4 regions of the Cytobacillus sp. FSL R5-0569 genome follow, and region 1 is predicted to be linked to each of the others. Evidence: riboswitches for the same ligand, from Rfam matches in the RefSeq annotation. Region 1 holds a riboswitch; each other region holds the start of a gene.
What was found. A riboswitch is a leader RNA that binds a small molecule or an ion and turns the genes downstream of it on or off. The one in region 1 is predicted to bind cobalamin.
Positions count from the first base shown of each region.

Region 2: linked by a shared signal. The riboswitch ahead of MKX78_RS05460 (hypothetical protein) and the one ahead of MKX78_RS12275 (acyl-CoA dehydrogenase family protein) in region 1 are both predicted to bind cobalamin.
Region 3: linked by a shared signal. The riboswitch ahead of MKX78_RS02255 (ABC transporter substrate-binding protein) and the one ahead of MKX78_RS12275 (acyl-CoA dehydrogenase family protein) in region 1 are both predicted to bind cobalamin.
Region 4: linked by a shared signal. The riboswitch ahead of MKX78_RS14095 (ribonucleoside-diphosphate reductase subunit alpha) and the one ahead of MKX78_RS12275 (acyl-CoA dehydrogenase family protein) in region 1 are both predicted to bind cobalamin.

Region 1 is NZ_JBBOWW010000001.1:2,388,245-2,390,438, reverse strand. Features, by position in the region: gene MKX78_RS12280 (YhgE/Pip domain-containing protein) at 1-332, shown strand, start outside; cobalamin riboswitch at 617-801, shown strand; gene MKX78_RS12275 (acyl-CoA dehydrogenase family protein) at 1,003-2,194, shown strand, end outside.
Region 2 is NZ_JBBOWW010000001.1:1,039,641-1,041,834, reverse strand. Features, by position in the region: gene mmgD (citrate synthase) at 1-840, opposite strand, end outside; gene MKX78_RS05460 (hypothetical protein) at 785-1,060, opposite strand; cobalamin riboswitch at 1,224-1,426, opposite strand; gene MKX78_RS05455 (MarR family winged helix-turn-helix transcriptional regulator) at 1,654-2,097, shown strand; gene MKX78_RS05450 (MFS transporter) at 2,114-2,194, shown strand, end outside.
Region 3 is NZ_JBBOWW010000001.1:423,598-425,791, forward strand. Features, by position in the region: gene MKX78_RS02250 (hypothetical protein) at 322-1,101, shown strand; cobalamin riboswitch at 1,155-1,334, shown strand; gene MKX78_RS02255 (ABC transporter substrate-binding protein) at 1,442-2,194, shown strand, end outside.
Region 4 is NZ_JBBOWW010000001.1:2,785,430-2,787,623, forward strand. Features, by position in the region: gene MKX78_RS14095 (ribonucleoside-diphosphate reductase subunit alpha) at 1-846, opposite strand, end outside; cobalamin riboswitch at 1,011-1,188, opposite strand; gene MKX78_RS14100 (heavy metal translocating P-type ATPase) at 1,721-2,194, opposite strand, start outside.

The sequences.
Region 1 (2,194 bases):
ACATCCATGAAGGAATTAGCGGTTCTCTATCTGGAGCTCGGCAACTAACCAAAGGAGCTGGCTCGCTTCATAATGGAACTGGACAATTACATGATGCAACTAAAGACATTCCTGATGAGGTGACAAAAGAAGTTGATGAAATGATATCGCAATATGATAAATCTGATTATGAGCCAATTTCTTTTGTATCAGATAAAAATAATGAAAAGTTGGAACTAGTCCAATTTGTCATCCAAACAGATAAGATTAAAACAAAAGATAACAAAGAAGATGTAAAAGAAACAAAAGATAAAGTAGGATTCTTCGAGAAACTTCTTAACTTATTTAAGTAAACTTGAAAAACACGCTTCTGCATTCTAGGAGGCGTGTTTCTCTTTTTGGTGGTAAATTTATATAAACCTTTCATGTTACATCAAACGATCAGTCAAAATGAAGAATTAGGCTTTCTTCTACTCGGGTTATAGGAGTGGATTTAATCAATGACTCTAGCTTATATTGTGGTTGGAAGAAAAATGATAAAGAGCCTAACTTTTTCATCATTTTAAGCTGAGAATACATATTCTAAAAAATAAATTGTAAATTTTCCGAAAAATTGATATATTGTTAGTGTGAAAACTAAATAGCTAACTAAACAGGTGCTTGTTCATCAAGCTTAAAAGGGAAACCGGTTAGACTCCGGTGCTGTCCCGCAACTGTATTTGCGAGCGGATTGTACATAACCACTTATTCATTATTGAATGGGGAAGGAGCAAATCCGCCACGACCATAAGCCAGGAGACCTGCCTGTTTTAGCCAACATCATTACCTACGCGGATAGGGGGTGTTAAGTGCGGATAGAAGAACATGTATATTACTCAACACATGTTTATTTGTTTGTCCACTCGTTACTTAACAACTTCTTTTAACAGGAGTTGTTATTTGTTTGAAGGTGGTTTGCTTCTTGCTACTGATTTGAGCAAGCGCTCAATCAAAGGAGATAGAAAGATGTAAAGGGAGTGCACGATGGCGAAGCTAAAAAAAACGCTAGAAGAAAAGGGAGATATTTTTTCTCCTGAAGATTTTCTTGAAGAGGAACAACTCATTGCACAAACGGCAGAATTATTTATTAAGAATGAAGTGTTGCCCCAAATAGATTCATTAGAAAAAAAGAACTATGAAGTGGCTAAGAATCTGTTTCAAAAATCAGGGGAACTAGGTCTACTAGCTATTGATGTACCTGAGGATTATGGCGGGTTTGCACTTGGTAAAAAATTATCCGGGCTTATAGCTGAAAAGATAGGATACGGTGGGGCTTTTAGTGTTTCGTATAATATTCATGTAGGTGTTGGCACATTACCGTATGTTTATTTTGGTTCAGAAGCACAAAAACAAAAGTATTTACCACAACTCATCTCCGGGGATTGGATTGGTGCTTATGCCTTAACGGAAGCAGGAGCTGGATCGGACGCACTTTCACCGAAAACAAGAGCTATTTACAACAGCAAGAGTGATAGTTGGATAATAAATGGGGAAAAACAATGGATTACCAATGCTCACATAGCAAATGTGTTTGTTGTATTTTGCCAAACAAATGACGGGATGACTGCTTTTAGTGTTGAAAAAGACATAGCAGGCGTATCTATTGGTGCAGAAGAAGAAAAGATGGGTATTCATGGATCATCAACAGCTACACTTATACTGGAAGATGTCGTTGTGCCATCCGCTAATATACTAGGAGAAAAAGGAAAAGGTCATCAAGTTGCCATGAATATATTAAATCTTGCTAGATTGAAGCTAGCTTTCTCGAATATTGGCACAGCTAAACAAGCCTTCAACTTTTCTCTAAACTATGCGAAAGAGAGGCAACAATTTAATAGAACGCTGGTTGAATTTACTTTGATACAAGAAAAATTAGCTGATATGGTGACATCTATTTATGCAAGTGAAAGTGCCGCTTATCGCACAGCAGATATGATTGATCAAGCTCCAACGGATGAAGGAATCACCTCTTTAAAAGCATTCGCAATGGAATGTGCCATAAACAAAGTGCGATGCTCTGAAATGCTTGGGCATGTAACAGATGAGGCCGTTCAAATTCATGGTGGATACGGTTATATGAGAGATTACGATGTTGAGCGACTATATAGGGATGCTCGAATCAGTCGTATCTTTGAAGGAACAAACGAAATCAATCGCTTAACCATAGCAAAAAACT
Region 2 (2,194 bases), 1.3 Mb from region 1:
AGCTTCCTTCATCATTAATGCTCTTGGGTCCATTTTTTTCATATAAACTCTATGACCAAAGCCCATAATCTTTTCTTTTTTAAATAGTTTTTTATAGAAGAGACCTTCCACGCCAGCGACACTTTCCGCTTCATTCAACATGTACATAACCGCTTCATTTGCACCGCCATGCAAGCTACCTTTTAAACTTGCAACTGCGCCCGTTAACGCTCCAAATAGATCGGATTGCGTGGAAGCAATTACTCTTGCTGCAAATGTTGAGTTTGGCATTTCATGTTCACTATATAAAAGTAATGATTGGTCAAATACTCTTTCTTCTAAATCGGAAGGTACTCTACCAGTTAACATATAGAAAAAGTTGGCACTATATGATAGGGATTTATCCGGTTCAATTCTCTCCAGACCTTGTAATATACGATAACTGTTAGCTACAATTGTCGGAACTCCGCCAAGTAGACGATAAGCTCTTTCTTTATTTGCTTGCTTCGACCTATCATCTAAGGTCGAATCATATCCAGCCAAGCTTGAGATGCCAGTGCGGAGCCCATCCATTGGATGTGTTCCTTTTGGTAAATGAGTAAAAACCTCCATTACGGCCGTTGGTATTTCATAATAGGACTTTAACGTATTAGCTAATGAATTTTTTTCCTCGTCTGTTGGTAATTGATCTTCTAGAAGTAAATGGATAATATCTAAATAGCTTTTCGTTTTTGAAAGTTGAATTAAGTCATAACCTTTTATGACAATCTCTCCATGAACAGTATCTAAAAATGAGATGCTGGTCTCAGAAGCTATGATTCCCTCTAACCCTGGTATATACTTCTCCTCCATGCTCACAATCATTTTCCTCCCATCCAATTACATCATGCCTGACAATGCTGTAAGCCCTTTCAGCATTCCTTAAATATATTTGGATCTTCTCTTCTTCTACAGAGAGTGTTCGGATGTCTTCTTTATACTGATCTAATACTCTTTTTAAACTATAACTCTCAGCAGAATAGCTGTTCATCATGATCGTTGATTTCATTATGTTCACATAATAAGGAACGGTTCCAAACAAAGCTTTTTCCTCCGTTCTTGCTCACCTTTTTACCATATCAATCCATTAAAAAAACAACTTCTAGAAAGAAGTTGTTAAGTTCAAACGAATACTAAAATAAACATGCGACCTTGGCATGTATTCATTACCCGTACTTAACACCTCCTATATCCACGTAGGAATTGATGTTTACACTAAACAGGCAGGTCTCCTGGCTTATGGTCAACATGATACGAAACCTTCCCATCTCCATTTTTAGGAAACAGTGGTATCTTTCATATCACTCGCAAATACAGTTGCGGGACAGCGACGGAATCCAACCGTACTTCCCTTTTAAGTAAATAGACAAGCGAGCATTCTATTTACACCTATTTTTGAAAATATTCAATTGTTCTATTTAAATATATCAATATTTTAGAAAATTGACAATTATTTTCTTAATTGTACTACTTTTCACTTTTAACTAACACTTGTTATTATAACAATTTAAATGTCGCCTACAAACATCTCTTAAAAGAAATACAATTTTAACATAACATTTACCATTTTACAGAAAAAAATCTATCGCCCATAGACAGACAAGACGGCTTTTTGTTATAGTATATTAGTTACCATTGATAACTATTTTAAATGAGGTGAATATTATTATTGCTAGCCAAAGGTTCTTTCATCACTTTATGATGCTTTATCGCCCTTTTGAGAATAGACTAAACAGCTTATTAACGAAACATCAATTACAACGGGCACAGTGGACAATCCTTTATTATCTCTACCATTTTGGTCCAACAACTTTAGTAGAGATTGCTGCATATCAAGGTGTCGAAAAGCCAACAGTTACGAGGACCATAAATCAGCTTGAGGAATATGGATATGTAGAAAAAATCCCAAGCATGGATAAACGTGAAAAGAAAATGAAAATAACGAACGAAGGTGAACGCATATACAAAAAAATCCGCATTCCGATTGATCAGTTCGAAATGGAAATATTAGAGGGAATCACACCTGAGGAACAAGAAGAATGTATTCGTATTTTTGATAGTATTAAAAGCAATTTGTAAGGAGGAAGAAAAGAATATGAGTTCAACAAAAGAAAAATTATGGACCAAGGACTTTATCACCGTTTCTTCCGTAAACTTTTTTCTAACATTAGTGTTT
Region 3 (2,194 bases), 2.0 Mb from region 1:
AATCCATTAGTTATTTTCATAGTATGTGTTAGAAGTGGATTGTTATCATTGGTTTGATATAAAAAGGTTTTTTAGGGTATGAACAAAACTCAGGAATTGAAATAGTTATTTTGTAATGTTTTTTTAATAATCGTATTTCCTTATCTTTGCTAAAATGAAATGGATGAAATGACGCATTGTATCGTGTGTTTGTGATTTACATGTAGTTAGTATAAATTATTGCAGTAAAACGAAATAGTTGTGTGGTATGAGGGTAATAACAAAGGTGGTACAATTTAATTTGCTCTTCGTCTTTCTATTTTCAGTTCGGAGGTTTCTAAATTGCGAAAGAAAAATCATAGTGTTCGAGATCTCATCTATATCTTATTAAACGAAAAGGACCAGTCCGTTATTTCTTATGGAATTGAATTTTCTGAGTTTATGCAATCATTACAGAACAGGACAGGGCATCTTCTATTAGTGAAGCATCAGTATGATAATGGGGAACTGAATGTACATACCATGTTTGATTGGGTGGCTCATGAAGACCTGCCAGCACTAATAAATGAAGATGTTTATAGTTATGGTGATTTTTGCTGGATAGATTTCGAGGAGGAAGAATCGTTAAATGAATTGCCTGCTCAAGCAATTGCTGAGCTCCTATATCTTAGTCATGTAAAGGAGCATTTAAAGAAACCTTTCTATAACCATTTAAGCAATCGTTATTGTTATTTAGCGCATGATGACGGTTGGTTAAATAAGGTCTATTACCGAGACTGGCAGGACTTTTACAAAATGCTTGGCGACGTTGCTGCTATGAAGATGGAGCATTTAAAAGTAGAAAAATCTTTATTAGGCCTAAAAAAGAAAAAAACATATCCGCAAGTTCCAGAAGGCGCGTTAAGGGCATTAAGAAATTTAATGAAGGAAGGCCTGGTAATTTCTTTTGAACAGAGTGAGCAGACACGTACAAAAATTAATATACCGCTCTGGACAGTTGGAGATTTCACTAATATGGATGATATGTATGATGAGTTCGAAGCAATGAGGAAGGAAGCCACTCCAGACGCGAGATTGGTTTTTGATAAAAAACTGAAAGAATGGCAAGTAACTGATTCATAAAAATAATAATGCACCACAAAATATGATAAGGTATAATAAAATCGACAGAAAATTGTAGATTTAAGGAAATAGGTGTCAATTTTTGACTTAATAGGGGAAATTGGTGTAAAACCAATGCGGTCCCGCCACTGTAACTGGTTAATAAACAAAGAAAACTGCTATATATGTTGTATAGGAGGAGCCTTTGATTATAAACCATAAGCCAGGAAACCTGCCTATCTTCCATAAACACTGTAACCTACGAGGATAGGGGGTGTTTGGTAAGGCTTCTTTGTCGTGATTATTCCTTCCAAACATCTCCTACTAATGGGGATGTTTTATATTTTAAGGAGGGTCAATCATGAAGAAATGGTATTTATTTTTAGTCTCGATTCTACTATCAGCAGGTATTCTTGCTGGATGTGGGAATGACACAGCTGAACCGAAAAAAGATGGAGAAGAGAAGGTTGAAGAGAGTACTGAAACTAGCGCTTTTCCTGTAACATTAACGGATGCTGCGGATCAAGAAGTGGTGATTGAAGAGGAACCAGAAGCGATTGTTTCATTAATCCCGAGTAATACTGAAATCGCTTTCGAATTAGGGTTAGGTGAGAAGGTAGTCGGTGTATCTGATTTTGATAATTATCCAGAAGAAGTAGCTGATATTGAAAAAATCGGTGGACAAGAATTTAATGTAGAAGCAATTATTGCTTTAAATCCAGATGTTGTATTAGCACATAATTCAGGAGCGCATAATAGTACTGAAGGCTTAGATCAATTAAGAGATGCTGGTATTACTGTTCTTATTGTCAATGATGCACAGAATTTTGAAGAAGTATATGATTCCATAGAAATGATTGGTAAAGCAACAGGAGCAACAGAAGAAGCAAATCAAACAGTTGAGGAAATGAAAACCCGTTTGGCAGAAATTGAAGAAAAAGCAAAGTCTGTTGAAGAGAAAAAATCTGTCTTTGTAGAAATCTCTGCAGCTCCTTCTTTATATACTGCCGGTCAAAAAACATTTATTGATGATATGCTCAATTTGATCCAAGCGGAAAATGTAATTGAAGAAGAAGGTTGGCCACAAATTGACGAGGAAGCTGTCATCGAAAAA
Region 4 (2,194 bases), 400 kb from region 1:
TTGTCTTTGTCCAAGTTGATCGACACTTACAGCTGTATTATTTAGTTGTTTCATCCATGGAAGCACCCCAGATGAAGCGCCTTTGAACCCTTTAATCATACTACCTCTACTACGAATCTTACCTAAATAAACGCCGATTCCACCACCATTTTTAGATAGTGCAGCAATGTCTGTATTACTGTCATAAATTGAATCTAGACTATCATCAACTGTTTCGATAAAGCAGCTAGATAGTTGTCCCCAATTCTTACCTGCATTAGATAAAGTTGGTGTAGCTACGGTCATAAATAAGTTACTCATTGCCCAGTAAGCTTCTTTTACTAATTGCAGCCGATTTTTTTCTTCTTGATGCATAAGAATCATTGCAATAACCATCCAGCGTTCTTGAGGCAATTCAAAAATCCTCTTTTGGCGATCTTTTGCTACATAACGATCCGTAAGCATTTTGATCCCGAGATAAGTAAAGAGCTGATCTCTTTCAGGGACAATTTCTTTGCCTAATTCATCAATTTCTTCTTTTGTATAACTAGATAATAAAATAGGACTATAAATATCAATATCACTTAATTGTTGAATTAAAGAATGAAAATCACCATAAGCCTGACCACTGTACCCTCGGTTCTCAGCTGCTTGTTGATAAATCTTCTTTAAATATAAATGGGCAGCCACATATGTCCAATCAGGTTCATTAACATTTATGTAAGAAAGACATTCTAGTATTAACTGATCGTAGAAACTATCTAACTCTAAGTGATTTAATTGATCTGCACGCTTTTCTAACGCACTAATTGGTAAGTTGTTGAATTGTTGATATAATTGTTCAAAATTGACTGTCGTATCAATCATTGTTTTCAAATTCCTTCCTCCTTCAAACTATTTCTATCAAATTTAGGCATAAAAAAAACCGCCCCAGTTACACCTTGAGCGGATCAAACGACAGTATAAATACAAGTGTACAATACACTCTTTTCATCAACTGTCGTTTCATCTTCTCAAGCCCCGAAGAATTGAAACTTTTGATTAAGAAGGCAGGTATCCTGGCTTGTGTATCAATCTACTAAGAGCCTTCCCATTCTTTCAAAAGAACAGTGGTTTCCTCTTTTCGTCACACTTACAGTTGCGGGTACAGCTCCGGCTTATCCGGATTCCCATTTTAAGTCCATTTGGACTCCTTCAACCAATTACTATATGTAGTTGTTAAGAAGTAAAAAAATAACTATATATTGTATCTGAGATTGTATGAGTAATCATATCACATCATTTCATAGAATACAATTTATTTCTTTTATCTAAATCTAAAATATACATTTCGTTCTTTTAGCGGTAAATTTAAGACCATAATAAATAATAGCATTTCTTATTTGTGTAAAAAAGTCTTGAAATCCATTAAAAATTGTTCAAGCTGACCAACTCTACTTTTTTACCTTCAAACGAGTATGCTTAAACCAGAAAAGTAATAGTTTTTTGGTAAATAAATTAAAAAATCATAGAATTGTTGAAATAAATCAATGGTGTTAAAGTTGTGGGGCAAAAATTAATTAAAGGTATATTCCATATTAAAAGAAAATAATTTATCTTAAAGGACAAAATTTTTTTACCAATCTTCTTCATGTCTTCTATAAAAATAGAAAAACAAACTAACTATTTAAATTAGCTTGTTTTTCTCATTCAGTTTATTGTATAGAATGTTTTATAGAAATTCATACGGAACTTGTTATTTTTATCTTACACGTTGCAAACGAAGTGCATTTAATACAACGGACACAGAGCTAAACGCCATCGCAGCACCTGCTAACCATGGTGCTAAGAAACCTGCAGCTGCAATAGGAATACCGATTGTATTATAGCCAAACGCCCAAAAAAGATTCTGTTTAATATTACGAATGGTTTTTTTACTCATCATGATTGCATCAGCAATACTATTTAGATCACCACGCATAAGTGTAATGTCTCCTGCTTCCATGGCAATATCTGTACCTGTACCGATAGCCATGCCGATATCGGCAGTTGCTAATGCTGGGGCATCGTTAATACCATCTCCTACCATCGCTACCTTTTTCCCTTGACTTTGTAGCTTTCTTACTTCTTCTGCTTTCGTTTCTGGTAAGACTTCTGCAATGACTTTTGATATACCTACTTCTTTAGCAATGGCTTGTGCGGTTAACTGGTTATCTCCAGTCATCATAATAACTTC